Regions from separate parts of the Staphylococcus sp. GDH8C109P genome, predicted to be linked through region 2. Evidence: riboswitches for the same ligand, from Rfam matches in the RefSeq annotation. Region 2 holds a riboswitch; each other region holds the start of a gene.
What was found. Region 2 has a riboswitch for thiamine pyrophosphate ahead of tenA (thiaminase II). Riboswitches for the same ligand answer to the same signal wherever they lie in the genome.

Region 1 (7,854 bases), on a different contig from region 2:
CAAAACTATTTGCTTTTTTAATTTTTGCAGGTAAATAATGCGCATATTTAAACATTTTTTCATCGAAACGAAGCAAAAATGTATCACCACATTGAGACTCTACGTTTGTATGCTGAGGTTGATTAAGTAAACTATATTTCTGATGTACGCAAATACTACAATTGTCATTTTTAAGTTGGTTGATATTCACTGTATGATACTGAATTGAAAAAGTATCTATCGTTATTAATTTTTGAGAGAATTCAGCTGCTGTTAGCCAACGCAATAACTCTGAGACTTCCATGCTAGCTACTTGGTATATGACTGTAGGCAACACACCATTAATAGAACAACTTTCTGCAGATTCAGGTATCTTATCGAGCACACATTTTAAACATGGCCCTTTATAATCAATGCCATAAATGGTGCCTTGACTTCCAATTGCAGCCCCATAAATCCAAGGTATCGAAAATTTATGACATGCTTCGTTAATCAAGTACCTAATTTTAAAATGATCCATGCCATCCATGACGATAGCAGGATTAGATTTTCTCAAAATGTGTTCAATGTTGGTGCAAGTTATTTCTTGGTATAATGCGTTGATTTTAATATTAGAATTTATATCTAATAAATGTTTTTTTAATGCTTCTACTTTAGGTACCATCATTTGTGCATCATTTTCAGTATAAGTGGCTTGCCTATGTAAATTTGATAATTCTACAATATCCATATCAATTATTGTAAGTTCGCCAACTCCCATACGTGACAATATTTCTGCACAATGACTTCCTAATGCTCCAGCTCCTACAATCATCACGTGTGTTTGTTCCAATTTACGCTGACCATTTCTTCCAAAGTTCTTATAACGTATTTGACGGGAATACCTTTCCATCATAAAAATCCGATTCCTTCTGTTGGACTTGAAGCTTGAGCTGTATACTTAACTGGTATTCTTCCTGCTTGATAACTCATTCTACCTGCTTGAATGCCCAATTTCATAGCTTCGGCCATTTTCCCTGGATCTTTCGCACTAGAAACTGCTGTGTTTAATAGAATGGCATCGGCACCTAATTCCATAGCATGACATGCATCTTTTGGTGATCCTACACCTGCATCAACTATTACAGGTACCTTAGCGCGTTCAATAATATAACGTAGATTTAAAGGATTATTTATTCCTCTTCCAGTACCAATAGGTGAAGCTAGCGGCATAATTGCATGCACACCTAATTCTTCTAGACGTTTAGCAAGTACAACATCATTTGAAATATAAGGACACACTGTATAACCTTTTTCGAGTAAAACTTTGCATGCCTCATATGTTTCTAAAGGATCGGGTAGTAAGGTTTCCTGGTCACCTATCACTTCAACTTTAATCATGTCACAAAGATTGGCGTGATTAGCAATTTCTGCAATTCTTATTGCTTCCTCCGCTGATGTTGCACCAGCAGTATTAGGAAAAGTAACAAAGTTTGATAAGTCAACTTTTGCTAAAGGATTAGGTAATTTCTCATCATATAAGTTCATTCGACGCACTGCAAAAGTTAAAACCTCTGTTTCAGATGCATCTATAGCTTCCTTTTGAATGGCTTCTGTTTCAAATTTACCTGTACCTAATAACAATCTTGAATTGAATTCAAATTTTCCTATTTTAAACATTTTATCCGCCTCCTACAAATTCTAATAATTCTAAACAATCTTTATCATTAACGATATAATCTTGAAATTGGTTTTGTTTAATTAATTTTTTATTATGTTCAACAATTACTCTCTTTTCGTCTAAACCGAGTGTCTGCAATATTTCTTGTATATTCAAAGGATTTTCAAATGTGAAATTATCACCATTAATAACGCAATGCATCATGATTCATTCCTTTCTCACTTATTGATAAGTAAATGATTAAACTATGTTGCTTCATAATTTAACCATGCTTTGTGTAAGGCTTGTACTGTTTTTATTGAGTGATTAAATATTGAAATACCTGCGATACCTTGAAACCCCTTAGGTAAATGAGACATCGTTTTTAAATTAATGCCGCCTAATGCGACTACAGGAATATCAGTTTTCAATGCCTCATTGATTTCAGTTAACGATTTAGGTGCTAACCCTTTTTTAGACTTGGTTTCAAATACGTGCCCATAAAGTACAAAATCTAAATTTAATTCTTCTGCATATTGAATCGCCTGGCGACTGTGTGTAGACATACTTATTTTTATGTCTGAACAATATGATTTCAAAGCATGAATTTGTTCATCACTTTCTCTAAAATGTATACGTGATAAGTCGCAAGATTGGAGAACATGATAATCACTGTGAATAATAATTTTATCTTTCGGAAAATGCTGTTGCTTTAGTTGATTTATCCATTCTATCGTCTCAGAAGTACACATCGGTGATCTGACGATTAGGTAATCTATATAAGGTTCAATTTCGCAATAATTAATGCAACCTTGCTTGGTTAATTTATGATAACTGGTAATCGCAATAATCATAATAATCACTCCTAAAATAAAAAAACGTTATTTTTCCAAATAGGAAAAATAACGTTAATGTGAACGGACAAATATGGTTTATAACGCCACTTTTCCTACGCCAGTACAAACTGGATCAGGTTCAAGGAATTCTAGCGTCTCACGCTAGTCTCAGCCTTTTTAACATAAAGGCACTTCCAGTGGTTAAACTTAGCTCTATTTAATTAATGTGAATTTTACATTTAATTCATGTTTAACTTAACGTAAAAACTGTATTATTTCAACCTTATATATTTTTAGCTTATTATTTTCTAGGAAATATCATGTACAAATCATGCATGATTGCTACTATATCATAACTTTAGTGAGATATTTTTAATAATTCCTTTGTTATTTCTTTAGTCTCATCGTAAGTTTTTTTGTATATTGCAAAATATTTCATATATTGCTTATGATGTTCTAAACTGGGTTCAAATACTTTATCGTATTGAATAAATTGTTGAACCATTTCAGCGACATCATTAAACCACCCTACACCTTTTGCTGCTATCATCGCTGCACCCATACTCGGTCCTTCTTCATGTTTTAATTTATATACTTTTGCGTTAAAGATATCTGCTTGTAACTGAAGCCAAAAATCACTTTTAGCTCCTCCACCAATAGAAATTATTTCTTTAATTTTTTTATCGTTTTCACGTAAATAATAGAAAGATTCATATAATGCAAAAGTGATGCCTTCAATCACAGCACGAGCCATATCTTTATTAGTATGCATATGACTTAACCCAATAAAACTTCCTCTAATGTGACTATCACCATGGGGTGTACGTTCTCCTGATAAATATGGCGCATATATTAAACCATTACTCCCCAGAGAAGATTGTTTAGCTTCATCCAAAATTTGACTATAAGTTAAACTTGGCATAATGTTTTTTTGAAACCATTTTAAACTATCGCCTGCAGCTAATATAACACCCATTGCATAAGATTTTTGAGGGAGCACATGATTAAAATGATGTATATTGTGACCATAAGTCCCTGTATTCTCAGAATCACACGCTAATATAACACCAGAAGTACCAATACTACATAGTGTATCGCCCTCACTAATAACACCTGCGCCTAATGCACCACAGGCATTGTCACCACCTCCAGCATATACTGCGACATCTTTATCTAAACCTAATTCATCTGCAACTGAATTATTAAGGTACCCTACAAAATCTTGTGATTCAATTAAATTTGGACAAAGTTGGTATACACCATAATATTCACAAATATTTTTATTCCAACACTTATGTGCTATATCCATTAACAATGTGCTTGATCCATCAGAATATTCCATATTTATCGTATCTGTGAATTTAAATCTCACATAATCTTTAGGCAGTAAAAATACATTTGCTTCAGACCAAATCAATGGTTCATTTTCTTTAACCCATAACAACTTCGTTAATGTAAAACCTTCTAAAACAGGATTATCCATGACATATTCACCAAATTGTTGTTTTATTTGTTCACACTGAAAAGTGGATCTTGTATCATTCCATAAAATGGCATTTCTAAGTGGTTGAAATTGATGGTCAAGCAACACTAAACTATGCATTTGGCCAGAAAATGATATACCTTTAACCTTCATATCTGCTAACTGTTCTGAATTCAATAAGTACTTTATACAATCTTTAGAGGCTTCAAACCAGTCTTCTGGATTTTGTTCACTAAAACCTGTTTGTTGATTAATAACATGGATAGGTTCACTAGTACCATCTAAAACGTCACCTTTTTTATTAATAGCAATGGCTTTCACAGAACTTGTACCGATATCTATGCCTAATACAATCTCTTTCACATATACCATCCTTTAATTTATAGTTATTTTTAAACTATTTATCTTCAATGTCATTCACGTTATATTTATAGCACAATATATTTGAAAATAAAAATTATCTTTATAAAGAAAATATTTTCAATTTAATTTTTATACATCAAACAAGCAACAACAATGAATGATTCACCCTTTTATATTAAGAAATGCAATGATACTGTTTTCAATGTTTTAAAATACATTAGAGTTCATACAAACTTATTAAATTTAAAACAAAATGCACCGAGATATCATTTTTTCTCAGTGCATAAAAGTATAAGTAATGATAATGCATGTAACCTTTTAAGTATCTAAAATAGTAATTTAGACGCGTAAATAACAACCACCACAGTAATTGAGCTTAATAAAGTAGATAAAAAGACAAGTTCCGCTGCAAGTTCTGGGTGATTGTCATACTCCTGAGCAATCACAGAACTATTTACTGACGTCGGCATTGCTGAGGCAATAAACAATGTTTGCGCAATCACGCCTTCGATACCCATGATTTTTATAATTATTAATGCGATGACGGGTCCAATCACTAAGCGTACAAATATAAAAATATATGATAATGACCACTTGAAAGTAAAGTTTATATTGGCAATTTGTGCGCCTAACATAATTAAAGCAATTGCAATCATCGCATCTGCTACATAATTCGCTGGCGTCCAAATAAATTCCGGTATAGGGATATCAGCATAATTTAAAATAATTGCAAATAGCAAGGCGTATAATACTGGCATTTTAAAATAACCTAACATCGCTTTTAATTTTCCAATTTGTGCAGACTGTATTGCGAAAATACCATATGAAAAAGTGAAAATATTTTGTAATGATAGAACGATAACTTGTACTGACATCGCTAGTGGATCACCCTTGAACACTAGGTCATTGACTGGTACACCATAGTTTCCAGAATTAAAAAATAATACACTGTTGGTTAGCGTTGTAGCCTCACCTTTATCCCTCTTGTTTATTAAAGTTAAAACTTTTCCCACTATATATAAAAATATTATGTATATTATGAAAAACACTACAATATAGAATAATAAGCGCAGTTCAAAATTTGTTTTATAAAATTTTACAAAAATAAATCCTGGAACAAACACATAGATATTTAATTTAGCTAAAGTCTTTAAATCTAGAGTGAACTTTTTCTGTAAGATAAATCCCAATACTATCATTATAAAAATGGGTAACAATACACTCTGTAATATATAAATCATTTCACTCATCCTAGAACACTCCCTTGTAAGAAACTTTAACACTAGACATATTCATTTGTATTTAAGCTAAATTTAGATGCCTGACTTTTAAAACTATATTGTTTGTATACTTTAAAAATATAAAAATTAGGAGTGAAATAAAAATTGATAAATTAGAAATCAATTTCATATTTCAACTCCTATATCGTATCAATAAAAATTCTAAATTTTACTAAGGTTACAGTATTTTAATTTGTACATCATTTAATGGATTTGCTTTATTATTTAGAAAGGATTTATAACAATAAGAAAATATGTTATTCGTCTTTTCGGTTGTTTTCATCGCTATTAGTAGTATTATTTATCTGTTTTTGTTCATCGCTATTATTTTCTTGCTTTCTTTTGTTTCGTTTTTTTTCTTCCAAAATTGACATAACTATAAAGCCAACAACTAATAGCGGTGTAAGTATACCAATCATCATCATCATTTAGCTCACCTCATTCGTTCATTTCAATTTAATGGCTATATTAACCTTTACTATCAATTTACATGTTTTTATTACCTTCCTCAATAGAACAACCTATTTTAATTTAGTTTAATAATTATCCCTATTCGTTTTTTACTTGATATTACACCAATTCGTGTTCGACATACTACTTTTTGCTCGCTTATTTGTCTAAAATGTAACTTTAGTTGCTCACATTGCATCTTTTATAAAATCTAAAAGTCTTAGATATATTGCTAAATCATAACGATAATTACCAGGGCAATTTCATTATGAAATGCTGAACATACTTTCAATTATTTAGTACTTCAATATTATTCACGAATTGTTCGGATTTATTACTATTTTAGCGGCCCATTATAGAATATATTATAAACAGATGCAAAAATTATCCATTTTTTTAGTTTTAGAATTTCATTTTTTTATAATTACGCAACATTAATTGACTTATTAAATTTAAAAAGAGTACTATTTAAATAAATGAAATTAAATTCAAGTATATCTACATTTCCTGAATGAATTTATTGTGCACGCTCTCAATACCTTAATACTTAATCTGATTCTCATTTTACTATAAATCATTTCCAATTTTACTAGCTGACATTTAAGGAAAGGAGGAGTTTAATGAATTATAACCAAATCATTTATGATGAAGGCGATAAATTAGAACATTTAAATACACCTAACTTTTCCAATATATATTTAGTCATTTCAGGTATGATTCATTTCCAAAAAGTTAAATCAAATTTTATATTTCATCGAGGCGATGTATTTGTAGTATATGATTTTGAAGAAAACCTCATTATCCATCGAGAAGGTATGCTTGCTTGTATTTCAGTAAATAATTTAAGTTATCATCGTTTCACCCTAATCAATCAAGAAAACTTTCTAGAAAAATATAAATTAAGTAAATTGATCACTGAAACATATATTGCAACTTTAAAAAACATTTTAGAAAACAATTCATTTAATGGTGACATCGGAGTTATTAAATTAATCAATTACCTCAATTCATCCCAAGCAAATATATACGGACAGTTGACTTACTCAAATAAATTAATTAAAAATGTTGTAGAATATATTAACCAACATTACAAACAACCATTAACGCTTAATTTACTAGCCCAAAAATTTTACGTAAACAGTAGTTATTTATCCAGAGAATTTTCAAAAAAAATGAATATTTCGTTAATCAAATACATTAAAAAAGTTAAAATCTATAGTTTATCTAGAGAGTTATTAACGAATGGTAATAGTGAATCCATTTGGGTAGATTATGGGTTTCGTTCGTACAATACTTATTTGAGAGATTTCAAAAATGTGATGCAAATGACACCTAAAGATTTTATAAAACAACATTACTCTAAAGGTACAAATACAAAGATAGAACCACATCAATTATATAACCAGCTCCAATTAATTTTAGATACGATTAAATCTGAATAAAATATAAAAAATCCAAGTTTACCTATCAAAGGCAAACTTGGATTACGAATTAATATTTATATTTATTATCCTCATCAGTATCGGAATAATTTTCTTTGATTTTTTGTTGTTCGTTCTCTTTTTGATCATCGGATAATACAAATGAGTTATTATGTTCATTTACCTGTGACCCATCTTTGATATAGGGATTTGCATCATCTTCTTTATCTCTACTATAAACAGCTTTTTGTGGCTTTCTCACAAGTAACATGATACCTGCTACTAACCACAATATTGCGGTAATCCAATTACCAATTAATGAAATAACACCAACAATGATTAATAAAATACCAGCAGCTTTTGCTTTTTTACCAATTAACACTGCACCGATGATTGCTACTAT
Region 2 (7,854 bases):
TAAAAGTATTAAATTTTAATTGGTATGCATATATGTCATATATAATGGGAAAATAATATTAAATTGACGCTTTATTATTTAAATGTCAGTTATCTCATTATTAAGTATCTTTTGCATAGTGTTTCGTGTAAAATATATAAATAGTGTTTAGCAAGGAGAATAACTTATGGAATATTTGGGACAGTTTTCAATTGTACATCTCATCTTACATGTCCTTTGTATTTGCATTGCTTATTGGGCATTAAATGCAGTAAGATTGGAACAATTTTTTAAAAAAGGTTTTCCAGTACAAGTTCAAATTTGTATGATATTTTTAGCAATATTAATCGGAACTTCAGTCAGTAATTTTATTGTAGATTTGTTACAATTTTCTACACAAATAAAATATTTGGCACAATAATTCAAATAATTGTATATTACGCATGATTATCGATATAATTTAGTAGTAAGTTTGATTGAAAATTAAAGGCAATTTATAAGTAGTTAAGTGGAGGATTTAAGATGGATAAGATAGAAATTAATGGTGGTAAAAAATTAACTGGTGAAGTGAAAGTTTCAGGTGCAAAAAATGCAGTATTACCAGTATTGACAGCATCACTATTAGCATCAAAAGGCGTGAGCAAGTTAAAAAATGTACCAGCACTTAGTGACGTAGAAACAATTAATAATGTAATATCAACATTAAATGCTGATGTTACTTATAATAAAGAGCAAGAAGAAGTTACAGTAGATGCAACGAAACAATTAAATGAAGAAGCACCATATGAATATGTAAGTAAAATGAGAGCAAGTATTCTTGTTATGGGGCCATTATTGGCACGTTTAGGTCATGCTAAAGTGGCTTTACCAGGCGGTTGCGCTATCGGTTCTAGACCGATTGAACAGCATATTAAAGGCTTTGAAGAGCTAGGTGCAGAAATCCATATGGATGGTGGTTTTATATACGCAAACACTACTAATGGATTGAAAGGTACAACGATTCACTTAGATTTTCCTAGCGTAGGTGCGACTCAAAATATTATAATGGCAGCTTCTTTAGCTGATGGCAAAACTATTTTAGAAAACGTCGCACGAGAACCAGAAATCGTTGATTTGGCTAATTATATCAATGAAATGGGTGGAAATGTATTAGGAGCCGGTACAGACACGATTACAATTGAAGGCGTTGAAGCTTTATATGGCGTCGAGCATTCAATTATACCTGATAGAATAGAAGCAGGTACATTATTAATTGCCGGTGCAATTACAAGAGGAAATGTTTTAGTAAACGGTGCAATCAAAGAACATATGACGAGCTTAGTTTATAAACTAGAAGAAATGGGAGTTAATCTAGAATATCTTGATGATGCCATTCGTGTAAGTGTCGAAAACGAATTGAAACCAGTAGATATCAAAACACTTCCACATCCTGGATTCCCTACAGATATGCAATCACAAATGATGGCGTTATTATTAACTGCAAATGGGCACAAAGTAGTAACTGAAACGGTGTTTGAAAATAGATTTATGCATGTCGGTGAATTTAAAAGAATGAATGCTAAAATCACTGTAGAAGGTAGAAGTGCAAAAATTGAAGGTAAAAGTGAACTTCAAGGTGCTCAAGTTAAAGCAACAGATTTACGTGCTGCAGCAGCATTGATTTTAGCAGGCTTAGTGGCTGAAGGTACAACATATGTTACTGAATTAAAACACTTAGACAGAGGATATGTTGATTTACATGGTAAATTAAAAGCATTAGGTGCTGATATCAAAAGAACACAAGATTAATGATATAATATATATTTATAAATAGGAAATAGATAGAAGTATAGTTGGAGGAAGCAAATTATGGAAACAATTTTTGACTACAACCAAATAAAAGAGATTATTCCACATAGGCAACCATTTTTATTAATTGATCGTGTCGTAGAATACGATGAAGGTCAACGATGTGTGGCAATTAAGCAAGTTTCAGGTAATGAACCATTCTTTCAGGGTCATTTTCCAGAATATGCTGTAATGCCTGGTGTATTAATTACTGAAGCTTTAGCCCAAACAGGTGCAGTTGCTATGTTAAATAGCGAAGCAAATAAAGGTAAACTTGCACTATTTGCTGGTATCGATAAATGTCGTTTTAAAAAACAAGTAACCCCTGGAGATACTTTGCGCTTAGAAGTTGAAATAACGAAGCTCAGAGGTCCAATAGGTAAGGGTAGTGCTAAAGCAACAGTTGATGGACAATTAGCATGTAGTTGTGAGTTAACATTTGCTTTGCAAGATAAATAGTAAATAAAAATAGTGTCACAGTCTGTTTTCAACAGACTGTGACACTATTTTTTATTTATCAATTTTTTCGTCTTTAAGTCTTGGTTTAGATTGCATCAATCTATTAAATGATTTCTTCAATTCGTCGCCAGTTAAACCTTCATCTATTAATTGTTCTAATAAACTTTCAGCGTAAACTTGTCTCAACGTGTAAATATGACATTCACAAACAACAGAAATTGTATCTTCTAATTGAATGATATGTTTAATGGTTGCATCAAACAAAGCTGGATCATTAGCAGGTCTAGTGATAACGACACGTATGTCTAATAATGTCTCATTTTCCATATATGCTTTCATAGTTTCATAGTGATAATCTGAAATGACGATTTCAAGCAACCAGCCAGTGCCACTGTTTTCCTTATTAATAATGACACCATCTTCTAATTCGTACTCAGTTACGCCACCATTCTCTGATACGATTTGAAATCGAACGGCTTTAAATGTTTTCATCGTCTCACATCCATTTAATTAATTTAAACTCTACAAAAAATGCATTTATATTATTATTATAACGTAATTTTCTATGAGAAAGGTGAAAAAAGTAGAAATAAGTAATCGATTACTATTTTAAATTTTAAAAAATGTGCTTTGACGGAATCATATGAATTTTTTATGATTAGCTTATAAAGGAGGTGACATATGATTAACAGTATCGTCATTGTAGGGAGACTAACAAAAGACCCTAAAATTTATGAGAAGGAGGGAAATAAACTAGCTACATTTTGCGTAGCTGTTTCAAGAAATTATAAAGATAAAAATCAAAAAACTATTTGTGATTATTTATTCTGTAAGGCATTCGGAAAAATTGCTAATAATGTCGAAAAATATATCAATCAAGGCTCATTAGTTGGTATAACTGGACAAATGCAATCGAGAAAATTTGAAAAAGAAGGACAGATGCATTTTGTATCAGAAGTTTTTATTGAAACTATTAAATTTATGTCCCCACGCTCTAAAAATGAAGATGAAGCACTTTTTGATCCACTTCCAATAGTCCCAAATCAAGAACTTATTAATAAATTTCATATAGAGGAAAACGATATTTATGAAATTGTATAAAGTTTCAGGCATTCCCAACTCCCCGTTAATTTAACCCATCAAATCTAATATACATTTAATCCTACTATTTAATTATACTTCTATCAGGCTATTCCTATTTATTCAAGAATGATTCAATAGGAATAGCTAATATACATACTCTATCGAAAACATATCCAGTATTAAAAAAAGCTGAAATTCAGGCTAATACAATACAGAATAATCAGATAAATTACAATATTATTACACAACATAATTTTTATTATTACTAGTATAAACTTTCATAGCAGTTTTTGAAGTGAAAAGTTATGCTTTTGTACTATTTTGAAAATGTAATCCCCGTGTAAAGAAAAGGTGTACTTTTTTATTTGACTGTAACCTGCTACTGTTTTTTAGATGTTATAGTTGTACTTGCAAATTAATCATAACGAAAAAATTATTTACCTTATAGGAGGAATTTTTAAAAATGAAAAAAACAGTATTAGCTTCAACATTAGCAGTAGGCTTAGGCGTAACAGGATTCGCAGCAGGAAACTCAGCAGACGCAGCTGAACAAGGTGTAGACAAAGCAGAATTAGCAAACTTAGCACAATCTAATCCAGAACAATTAAATGCATCACCTGTACAAGAGGGTGCATATAACTATAATTTTAATTTCAATGGTACAAACTATAATTTTGAATCAGATGGTCAAACATGGTCATGGAGTTTTGGTGGAGGTTCTAGTGAAGATGTTTCATCAGAACAAACAACTTCTGTTGAACAACCTCAACAAACACAAACTGAACAACCAGCACAAGAAGCACAAACTGAGCAACCAGCTCAACAAGCTGCTCCACAAACTGAACAAACACAACAACCACAACAAGAAGCAACTACAAAAGCTTCAACTCAATCATCAAGTTCAAATGAAGCTTCAAATAGTTCATCAGGTGTGAATGCACACTTACAACAAATCGCGCAACGTGAATCAGGTGGCGATATTCATGCTACAAACCCATCATCAGGTGCTTCAGGTAAGTTCCAATTCTTACAAAGTACATGGGATTCAGTAGCTCCAGCTGAATATCAAGGTCAACCAGCAGCTAACGCACCAGAATCAGTTCAAGATGCTGCAGCTCAAAAATTATATGACGAAGTTGGCGCTTCACAATGGGTTACTGCATAATAAAATAATATGTAACAAATTATTTTATTATACAAAGCTAAGACAATTTAATTGTCTTAGCTTTTTTATTATATAGAAAATAGCTCAGGTAAACTTAGGGCTTAACTCATTTTTTCTATTGCAAATATCGGAAGTACATAAGTGGCAATTAAATCATATTTCTGTATTACTGTTTGGAGTAAATTCACACCATAAATTCTCTTTTGCTAAATTTTTTTATCAATTGGTCTTAGTTGCTATAAACCATTTTATTGCAATAGGTGGTATACTTTGATATGTTTTATATAAATACAACATAAAAACTACTAGGGGAGCCTTATGGCTGAGATGAGAAATTCAGACCCTTATAACCTGATTTGGTTAAGACCAACGTAGGAAAGTAGCGTTCATTAATATTTGGGAAATTGCTCTAATATATTTATTAATAAACTACATTCTTACGGGGATGTAGTTTTTTTAATTAGGAGGGCTAAATTTGCTATTTTCACAGGAATTAAAAGAAGCATCAAAACCAATTATTGAGGATATTTATAATGATTCATTTATTCAAGAAATGTTACACGGTACGATTTCTAACGAAGCTTTGAAATTTTATTTAAGAGCAGATGCTTCGTATTTAAAGGAATTTGCAAATATATATGCATTGCTAATACCAAAAATGAATAGATTGGAAGAAGTCCAATTTTTAGTAGAACAAATCCAATTTATCGTTGATGGTGAAGTAGAAGCACATGAAATATTAGCGGCATACGTACAAGAAAACTATGATGAAATCGTCCAAGAAAAAGTTTGGCCACCAAGTGGAGACCATTATATCAAACATATGTATTTCAATGCTTATTCAAAAGAAAATGCTGCATATACAATTGCAGCAATGGCGCCATGTCCGTATGTGTATCAGGTAATTGCTAACGAAGCCTTGAAAGATAATGAACTAAATAAAGATTCAATTTTAGCAAAATGGTTTGAATTTTATAGTACAGAAATGGATGAATTGGTAAATATTTTCGATGGTTTAATGGACCAGTTAACTCAAAATATTTCTATTGAAGAAAGAAGGGCAATAAAATCTTGTTTCTTACAAAGTACGATACATGAACGAAATTTCTTTAATATGGCTTATATACAAGAAAATTGGTTATATGGAGGTCAAACGAATGAATAAACCTAAAATAGCATTAACGATTGCAGGAACAGACCCTACAGGTGGCGCAGGTGTCATGGCAGATTTGAAATCATTTCACGCATGTGGCGTATATGGTATGGCTGCAATAACTAGTATTGTGGCCCAAAATACGAAAGGCGTACAACACATTCATAATCTAGATTCAACATGGTTAGCAGAGCAAATGGAAAGTATATTTTCCGATGAACTGCCACATGCTTTGAAAACGGGTATGATTGCATCGAAAGAAATGATGGAGATTATTCAAACATATTTAAAAAAATACGATGATATTCCTTATGTAATTGATCCGGTTATGTTAGCGAAAAGTGGTGATTCACTAATGAATGATGATGCCAAAGCTAACTTACAAAACATTTTATTGCCTCATGCTACAATAGCGACACCTAATTTACCAGAAGCTGAGGAAATTACAGGCATTACTATTAATGATCAACAATCGATTTATCAAGCTGGCAAAATATTTATCAATGAAATTGGTAGCAAAGGTGTAGTTATAAAAGGTGGACATTCAAATGATGAAAATAAATCTATAGATTATTTATTTACACAAGATGATGTATATACTTTTGATGAACCAAGATACGATACAAAACATACACATGGTACAGGATGTACTTTTTCAGCCGTTATTACCGCAGAGTTAGCAAAAGGTAAATCTATGTTTGATGCAGTTCAAAAAGCAAAAAAATTTATTTCTCTTAGTATTAAACATACACCTGAAATTGGTTTTGGTAGAGGACCAGTAAACCATTTTGCATATATGAAGGAAGTTGGTTTAGATGATGAATAATTTGGAAAAATTAAGGGCGGATCAACCGCTTGTAATATGTTATACGAATGATGTAGTGAAAAATTTTACCGCGAATGGTTTGTTAAGTCTTGGTGCTAGTCCAGCAATGAGTGAGGCGCCTGAAGAAGCATATGATATGCTGACAGCTGCAAAAGCATTGTTAATAAATATTGGTACGTTAACAAAAGAAAGAGAACAAGATATTTTAAAAATCGCAAAAACAGCGAATCAACTTGGCAAACCGATTATATTTGATCCTGTTGCTGTAGGTGCTTCACAATATCGCAAGGATTTTTGCAAAAAATTCCTGAATGAAATAAAAGTTGCTGCTATTAAAGGAAATGCTTCTGAAATTTTAACGTTAATTAACAGTGATACGAAAATGAAAGGAACTGACAGTGACAATAGTTTAGATTCAGTATCAATTGCAAATGAAGCATATGAACATTTTAATACGGCGATTGTCATCACTGGCAAAGAGGATATCATTGCTCAAAATGAACGCATATTTAAACTATCTAATGGATCTTCATTATTGGCAAAAATAACTGGTGCTGGTTGCTTATTAGGAGCTATAGTTGCAACTTTTGTTGAATCAGAAAATCCATCCATAAATGCATTAATAGAAGCGGTCTCTATATATAATATCGCTGCTGAACAAGCCGAACAAATTTCAGCAGGACCAGGCACTTTTAAAGTAGAGTTATTAAATGCATTATATAACATTACTTTTGAAACATATGTACAATATCATAATAAGCAAGAGGTGTAACAATGTTTAATAAAGAGTATTTAAAGCTATATTTTATTTGTGGAACACAAGATATACCAAAGGACAAATCAATCATAGATGTTGTGACCGAAGCTTTAGAATCTGGGATTACAATGTTTCAATTTCGAGAAAAAGGGGAGGGCTCATTAACTGGAAATGCCAAAATAGAGCTTGCACAAAAGTTATTCTCTTTATGTAAAAATTACAATGTTCCTTTTATTGTTAATGATGATGTAGACTTAGCAAATGCTATAGATGCAGATGGAATACATGTAGGACAAAATGATGCAAATGTAGATATATTTGCTAGTGCATTTACCGATAAAATAATAGGACTTAGTGTAAGTGATTTAGAAGAATATCAAGTATCGGACTTATCCAATGTTGATTATATCGGTGTTGGGCCAATGTATCATACTGGGTCAAAATCAGATGCTAAAGCTCCAGTAGGACCGGAAATGATTCAAACATTAAGAACTAAAGTTCAAGGTTTTCCAATCGTTGCAATTGGAGGTATTCATACAAAAAATGCTGAAATAATTATGAATCATGGTGCAGATGGATTATCAATCATTTCAGCTATCGCGAAA
Region 3 (7,854 bases), on a different contig from region 2:
TTTATTAACGTCTTCAATAATATCTCTCATTAACTTGATATCTACACCAAAGTCAAGACCAGGTATTGGTACAATACTCACACTCGAAGATAACACTGATTTTTTTCTCACAATAGCTTGGGCACGTTGACGACGTTCATCCAATTCAATGTTCGTCGTCGGTATGCTACTTTTATTCTTTATATCTTCAATATTTAAAACTTTATTTCCGACTTTCTCTGTTACGTTATTAGTTATTTTATTCTTAAAACTCATGATATTCACTCCTTGGTAAAATCTAGTACTGTAAAATGATTACCCTATTTCAAAGAAATTACTGTATATTTACAAAAATAGCTTTCAAATACTTTGAAGGTTTGTAATGTGGATGTGTTTTAAAATCTTTTGGTAATCCCATAACTTCTGATAATTCAAAATCAACTTCTGCACTATTTAGCGTGTCTTTAATCATTTTCTTAAATGCTTTTAATGAAAATGTACTATTGTTTGTACACAATAATAAAGTTCCACCAGGAGAAAGTACGTCCAAAGCACCTAAAATTAATTTATCGTAATCTTTCAATACTGAAAATGTTTTTTTCTTATTTCTAGCAAAACTAGGTGGATCAATCACAATTGTGTCATACAATAAATCATGACGGCGTGCGTAATTAAAATAATCAAAAGTATCCATGACAAATATATATTGTGTTTTTGGATTAATTGCATTTAATCCAAAATTTTCTTCTGTTAAGGTACGTGATCTATTAGCTAAATCAACACTAGTCGTCACTTTGGCTTTTTCTGCTGAGACAACTGAAAAAGCGCCAGTATAACTAAACACATTTAACAAATATCTATCTTCAGCAAAGTGGTCTCGTAATTTCTTACGCACCTCTTTTTGGTCCAAGAAAATACCTGTCATAGGACCATCATTTAAATCCACATTATAAAACGTGAAATTTTCTTCGATGACAATAGGAAATTCTGGTGCTTCACCATCAACAAATCCCCCAGCTATCTGAGCATCTTTAAATCGCATTTTTTCAAATAAAGAATTATATTCAAAGACATTTTTTAAAGCACTTAAAATTTGATAACGATATTTATAAATACCTTTAGAATACCATTGTATTAAAAAGTGACCGTTATAGTTATCAATTGTCAGGCCACCTACACCGTCACCTTCACCATTAAAAATTCTAAAAGCGTTGGTACCCTCAATGTTATAAAAATATGCTCTTTCTTGTTTAGCGATTTCAAAAAGTTTCTCAAAAAATTGAGTATTAATCACTTCATTTTCATCATAACTTAATACCCAGCCAAGACCTTTATGTTGTCTTCCGACATATGCTGTTGCAATATAGCTTTGTTCGTCGTTGATTAATGAGAATAAATCGCCTTCTTTCAAATGATCATGCGCAAACACATCATCTTCGTCAATTAATGGATATCCATTTAGATATTTCGTCTCTTTACCTTTATTTAATGTGGCAGTTTTCATAATTATATGTCAGCCTTTCTACTAATTTTATAATTTATGCTTTCTTATTCTATCATCTCAATAATCATAGTAACATCATTTATATGAAATTGAATGCTTTCTCAATTCACACATTGTATCGTTTTTCATTAAAATCATCAGATGCTTTGTGACATTACAATCATGAACAAAAAAAGAACTGGCATATAGCTAAGACCAGTTCTTTTAAAAATATATTTACTTGTTAATCTTTTGAAGGTTCACGTAATTTAATAATGAATGATACAATCACCGCTATTAACATCACAAACAATATAGGCGTAATGAAAATAGACAATAAAAGACCATGAACCATGATATTCATAAATTCTGTGAACAATTTGAAAAATAATATACTTACCATAAATAACTGCAGATAATAGAATTTATCTCTCAAGTAGTTTGTTAATGTCGTTAATATATAAGCAATAATAATCAGCATCAATAATAATAAAGTAATCCATTCAATCACATATTGTGTTTGAGAAATTTCCCAATTACCTGAAACAAATAATGCATTTCTATTATTAAATTCTATGATTGTAAAGAATAATAATACAACACCACAAAATATTTCTACATAAGCTGATTTAACCCATTTTGGTATTTTCATCCAATTTGGTATATCATCCTCTTGAATATCAATAATATTCTTCCATTTTTCGATAAATTTGTCTTTTTTATCTCTTAATTTTTGAATATCAACACTTCTACGTGTTTTTCGAGTAAACTCAGTTGTCTTATCTTGTAAACTTTTCAAATGTTCTTTCGTTTGGTTTGTAACTGTACCTTTGCTTGTTCTCGATAATTCAGGTTCTTCTTCACCTAACTCTTGTTTTGTTAAAGGTAGTGCCCTTCTTAAAAACAAGAAATTCCAAATTGACATTTGACCTAATAACCACATCAATAAAAAGAATGAATTTACGCTCAAAATATCAATAGGTATGATTTCGTCACTATCTATTCTTCCATATAACACGATTTGTGTAATTAAATAGCTTATGCCATAACTGAAAATAATCAATAAATAATGATATTTTCTATGATTTGGATTTAATTCATCTTTATATACAATATACCCAATATGAATCACAAATGGGATGATAAAAATGATGGCAAAAAAACTATAAACTTGTGTCATTAAAATAAGTGTTATAATGAAAAACAGTATTCCAGTAACTAAGAAGAAGATTGAAACATCATAATCATATCTTGTTGTTCTTAATAGGGTGAATCCAAGTAGGATAACTGCAATACCAAATAAAATAATTAACACTGCACTTATAACTGGGAAATTCCCTATATAATTACTCATAACTCTTATGATTTCTGCAAAAAATGCATTTATAAAATCCCAAACATTATGAATATGTAATTCAATTTTACCTTTGTCCTTTAAGTCATGGATCATAGATAAATTTATTAAAATGATGAGACCTGTGAAGAGCGAAACGATGCCTATTATATAACTATATAATATCTCAGCGTGTTTCTTTAAAAAAGACATACCATTCACCTCAAAGTTATTATATATTAACATTTAGTTCTTGTCTTTAATAAATCAATAAATAAGTCTATAGTATGATAGAAAATAGTTGTACAGTCAAGTTTCCACCAAATATAATGAATTAAACAAATATTTTAAATTCAAAGAAATATAACCCGTTACATCTTTATTGTTTACTTTTTAAATGAAGTGGTATATTGAAAACATAAGTAATTTGAATATTGAAGGAGTGTTTAACTATGAGTAAAGAAGAATTAAATAAAAAAGCAGCTGAAAAAGCAAAAGAAGCTGAAGATAAATTAAAAGATAAGAAAGAATCTGCTGAAGAGAGCACTGAAGAAACGAAAAAAAATATTCAAGATACTTTAGATTAAAATATACGTTTGTGATTTCTAAATGCGCATTGTTATTTAACATAAAGGACTAATCTGTTTGTAAAAACGGATTAGTCCTTTATTTGATATCATGTCGTTTTTTACCGTGCATGTTTGCCTGAAGATATGCTCTACATAATCCGAGTCACTAGTCACTCATAACATCTTACCTAGGTGCCAAACGATACAATATCCCAGCAATGATGCATTCAAACAATAGAAAAACTTCAGCATAAATTAAACACCACCTAGCATTTATCATGATAGGTAATCTACCTTAATAATTTTATATCATTTCTAATGATCAACAAAACAATTTTTAACTACCAAAAACCACACAGCCATATCATCATATTTATTAAGCTAATGCGCTATATTTAACCTTATATTATGTTGGACGATTTAGTTTATAAATATTAATTTCAACGTGAATAGACCTTGACATAACGAATTAAAAGTCATACATTATAGTTAAAATTAAAAATTAATATTCGCACTAGGGGTGTTTTGTGACTGAGATGAGGTATACCCTCAAACCCTTTGAACCTGATCTAGATTAAACTAGCGTAGGAAAGTGTATCGTGATATGTTTTTGGTATCCGTATGCCTATATTTAACGCGCAACTTCTAGATGGTTGTGCGTTTTTTTATTGGAGGAGAATTTATGTCAAAAGGTTTAAAACTATCAGAAATTTTAGTAACCGTACTTATAGCTGTTGTTTTTGCAATTGTTTATAATATTTGGACTTTAGTATATAAAGCAGTGCAGGTTTCTGGGCTTCACTTAGAAGAATTAACATACGGTGCGTGGTTTATGGCTGCAATTGTTGCATACTTAATCATACCAAAAGCTGGTATTGCCATCTTAGCTGAATTTGCAGCAGGTGCAGGTGAAACGATTGTAATGGGAAGATTTGATATTCCCACAATGGTCTATGCGCTACTTCAAGGATTAGCATGCGAAATTATTTTCGCTATTTTTAGATACAAATCACGTTCGGCAATGGTAGCTATGTTAGCAGGATTTTTAGCATCTGTTGCGACACTCCCTCTTGATTTTGCTTATGGTTATTTAGGAGAAATTGCAGGTTGGAACTTAACACTTTATATCGTATTTAGATTAATTAGTGGTATTGTTGTGGCTGGATTATTGTCATATTATATTGTGAAAATATTAGATCAAACTGGCGTAACTAAATTATTCAGACCTGCAACACAAAAAGATTATGACAATTTATAAGGAGCATAAACGTTGATAGTCACTGAAAATCTACGTCTAAAATACCCAAATGGACAAAAGAAAATATTCGACAATTTATCACTTCATATTAAAGATAAAGAAAAAGTGCTTATACTCGGCCCTTCTGGTTCAGGTAAAAGTACGCTACTAAATGTTTTAAGTGGTATCGTACCAAATCTCATTGATTTACCGATAAAATACGATAAATTAGAGATTGATCATGATTGTGGTGTTATTTTTCAAGAGCCTGATAGTCAGTTCTGTATGCCAAAAGTATATGAAGAACTCGCTTTTGTCCTAGAAAACCTACAAACACCACGACACAAAATGGATGCCTTAATTGAAACAGCACTCGACGCTGTCGATTTAAACGTAAATAAAGACCAATATATCAATAATTTAAGTGGCGGTATGAAACAAAAATTAGCTATTGCAGAAACATTATTGCAGCAAGCCGACACTTTATTTTTAGATGAACCAACTGCGATGTTAGATGTAGCATCAACAGAAGATTTATGGAATAAGATTAAAGCCCTATGGCAAGACAAAACTGTTATCATAGTTGAACATAAAGTAGAACATATATGGCAACATATTGATCGTGTTATATTATTTAACTATGATGGTGTCATTATTGGCGACGCCTCACCAACTGACATATTAAAAAACTATGAACACCTTTTATCCGAATATGGTGTTTGGCATCCAAAAGCGTGGGACAATGCACCCTCACCTATAGATTTACAACCAACTAATGTACAAAATGTCGACGATCATCAATTGCTTTTTGAACAAGGGTCTGTAAAAAGAAGAAAAAAAGCACTTATTGATATACCAAAACTCAATGTTGCTAGCGGTGAATGGATTACAATTACTGGAGCAAACGGTTCAGGTAAGACTTCCTTATTAGAATCGATCATGCAGCTCATTAAATATGATGGCACAATGTTTTTTGATGGCAAAAAACTTACTAAAATTAAAGAAGCTGCTAAAAATATGTATCTTGTATACCAAAATCCTGAATTACAATTTATTGCAAATTCGGTTTACAAAGAAATCTTCATCCAAAATAAAGCCATTTACCCTTCCATATCAGAAGCTGATGATAAAACTGTACAAATGCTTAAAATGTTAAATTTAGAAGATGTGCAGTCACAACATCCGTATGAATTGTCAATCGGTCAGAAACGTAGATTGAGTGTCGCCATAGCTCTAAGCTCTTCATCAGACTATATTTTATTGGATGAGCCAACATTTGGTTTAGATAGCCATAATACTTTTAATTTAATTAAATTATTCCAGCAACGCGTTAAAGATGGTCAAACTATCATTATGGTTACACATGATCCTGAGATTATCGCACGCTATCCTACACGTAAATTGTACGTAAGAAAAAAGCAAATACTAGAGATAGCAGGTGATAATCATGTTTGAAATGTGGAAAAAGCATTACTCCTTCATGGATGACGTGAATATCATTACGAAATTGTCGTTAGCCATTATTTTGTTTTTCTTTGTTATATTTGTACATCAATTTGATTACATGATTTATATTTGCTTATTGATGTTCCTATTTTTATTACTATTCAATGGTATAAAATTAAAAATTACATTTGCTTTTATTTTCTTCACTATTACTTTCAGCTTAATTTCAGCTTTATTCATGATTTTTTATGGTGAAGGTACACATATTTTGTTTAAATTTGGATTTATTCAAATTAGCACTGAAAGTTTGGTCAGAGGGTTACATTTAGCATTACGTACAACAACCGTCTCATTTTTTGGGATCTTAATTGCTTTCACATCTGAAATTGTAATGGTCTTTTACAGCCTTATGCAACATTTAAAAGTTAAACCCAAAGTTGCTTATGCATTTATGGCTGCTATACGAATGGTTCCATTAATGATCAGCTCTTTAGTTCAACTTAGGAAGTCTTTAAAAATGAGATATCAAATTATCTCTCAACAAAATTACAATATATTAAACAGAATCAAACATCTTATGATTCCACTTTTAAGCCAAAACATTAGAAAAGCACATCAACTTGCTGTTGCAATGGAGAAAAAAGGTTTTAAAGATGCTCCGCGCACCTATTATTATCATGCGCCTTTCTCGTATAAAGACGTTCTATTAATCATCGTTTTTAGCATCATTTTGATAGTTGCTTATTTTCTAGCACTTCACTTACCGATTACTGGTATAAACGATGTTCGTATAAAAAATATATATTAACGATTACCTTATTTTATCCAAAATTCATTACTATCCAATAAATAAAGATAAGACAAAACCTAAACCACTTTGTCTTATCTTTTTGATATGATCATTTACATAAATTAGTATGTGATTGTATATCCTTTAATAAAAATGCTATGTTAAAAATTAAAAAATCGTAATTTCTATACACTGTTAAATAGAAATTACGATTTTTTATGAATATTTATAGATGTTTTATTGCTTTATTGCTAATATCTTTTCGATAAAATAACGCGTCACTTTGGATCTTTTCTGCAGCTTTATAAGCATTTGCCTTAGCGCTTGCAATATCATTGCCCTCTCCCAAAGCTAAGATGACACGTCCACCATTGGTTACAAATTTATCTTTATCTCGTTTTAAACCACTGACAAAATAATTACCATTTAAATCAAACCCTGAAACTACTTTACCTTTTTCGTAATTACCAGGGTATCCTTTAGACGCAAGCATTACACCAACAATCGAAGCATCTTTCCACTTAAATGCTATTTTATTTTTAGCTTCTAAGTCTAAGATGTGTTGCATTAAATCGCTTTCCAATCTTGTCAGTAATACTTGTGCTTCAGGGTCACCAAATCTTGCATTAAATTCTATTACCTTCGGACCATCTGCTGTTAAAATCACACCGATATAAAGAACGCCAAAAAATTCATAACCTTCTTTATACATTGCCTGAGCTATAGGTTGCGCAATTACTTCATTAGTAAGCTTAAGTACTTCCTTATTTATGTGAGGGACAGGGCAATACGCCCCCATCCCTCCAGTATTGGGCCCTTTATCATCGTCATATGCACGTTTGTGGTCTTGTGCAATACAATCAAATGGCACAGCGTAATCACCATTTACAAATGTCATCAATGAGAATTCTTCACCTTCTAAGAATTGTTCAAAGACAACCGTACCAAGCTCTTGTGGATACAATGAGTGAACTGCTTCTTCAGCTTCATCATAATTTTCAGCTATAATAACACCTT

Region 1: it holds a riboswitch for thiamine pyrophosphate, as region 2 does, so the genes downstream of both, KA867_RS04550 (thiamine phosphate synthase) here and tenA (thiaminase II) in region 2, are expected to answer to the same signal.
Region 3: it holds a riboswitch for thiamine pyrophosphate, as region 2 does, so the genes downstream of both, KA867_RS10560 (ECF transporter S component) here and tenA (thiaminase II) in region 2, are expected to answer to the same signal.

What each region holds. Positions count from the first base shown of each region.
Region 1 is NZ_JAESMX010000009.1:594,097-601,950, forward strand. It holds gene KA867_RS04535 (ThiF family adenylyltransferase) at 1-871, opposite strand, end outside; gene KA867_RS04540 (thiazole synthase) at 871-1,638, opposite strand; gene thiS (sulfur carrier protein ThiS) at 1,640-1,840, opposite strand; gene KA867_RS04550 (thiamine phosphate synthase) at 1,885-2,472, opposite strand; TPP riboswitch at 2,547-2,660, opposite strand; gene xylB (xylulokinase) at 2,813-4,300, opposite strand; gene KA867_RS04560 (AEC family transporter) at 4,627-5,550, opposite strand; gene KA867_RS04565 (hypothetical protein) at 5,838-6,008, opposite strand; gene KA867_RS04570 (AraC family transcriptional regulator) at 6,651-7,472, shown strand; gene KA867_RS04575 (DUF4064 domain-containing protein) at 7,522-7,854, opposite strand, start outside.
Region 2 is NZ_JAESMX010000023.1:22,117-29,970, reverse strand. It holds gene KA867_RS11975 (DUF1146 family protein) at 167-400, shown strand; gene murA (UDP-N-acetylglucosamine 1-carboxyvinyltransferase) at 502-1,767, shown strand; gene fabZ (3-hydroxyacyl-ACP dehydratase FabZ) at 1,828-2,265, shown strand; gene KA867_RS11960 (YwpF-like family protein) at 2,317-2,757, opposite strand; gene KA867_RS11955 (single-stranded DNA-binding protein) at 2,947-3,366, shown strand; gene KA867_RS11950 (transglycosylase family protein) at 3,812-4,513, shown strand; TPP riboswitch at 4,811-4,908, shown strand; gene tenA (thiaminase II) at 4,989-5,678, shown strand; gene thiD (bifunctional hydroxymethylpyrimidine kinase/phosphomethylpyrimidine kinase) at 5,671-6,492, shown strand; gene thiM (hydroxyethylthiazole kinase) at 6,485-7,264, shown strand; gene thiE (thiamine phosphate synthase) at 7,267-7,854, shown strand, end outside.
Region 3 is NZ_JAESMX010000019.1:191,950-199,803, forward strand. It holds gene KA867_RS10540 (DUF697 domain-containing protein) at 1-255, opposite strand, end outside; gene KA867_RS10545 (class I SAM-dependent rRNA methyltransferase) at 314-1,483, opposite strand; gene auxA (lipoteichoic acid stability factor AuxA) at 1,707-3,008, opposite strand; gene graF (glycopeptide resistance-associated protein GraF) at 3,248-3,382, shown strand; TPP riboswitch at 3,871-3,972, shown strand; gene KA867_RS10560 (ECF transporter S component) at 4,047-4,622, shown strand; gene KA867_RS10565 (ABC transporter ATP-binding protein) at 4,635-6,056, shown strand; gene KA867_RS10570 (energy-coupling factor transporter transmembrane component T family protein) at 6,049-6,855, shown strand; gene purD (phosphoribosylamine--glycine ligase) at 7,064-7,854, opposite strand, start outside.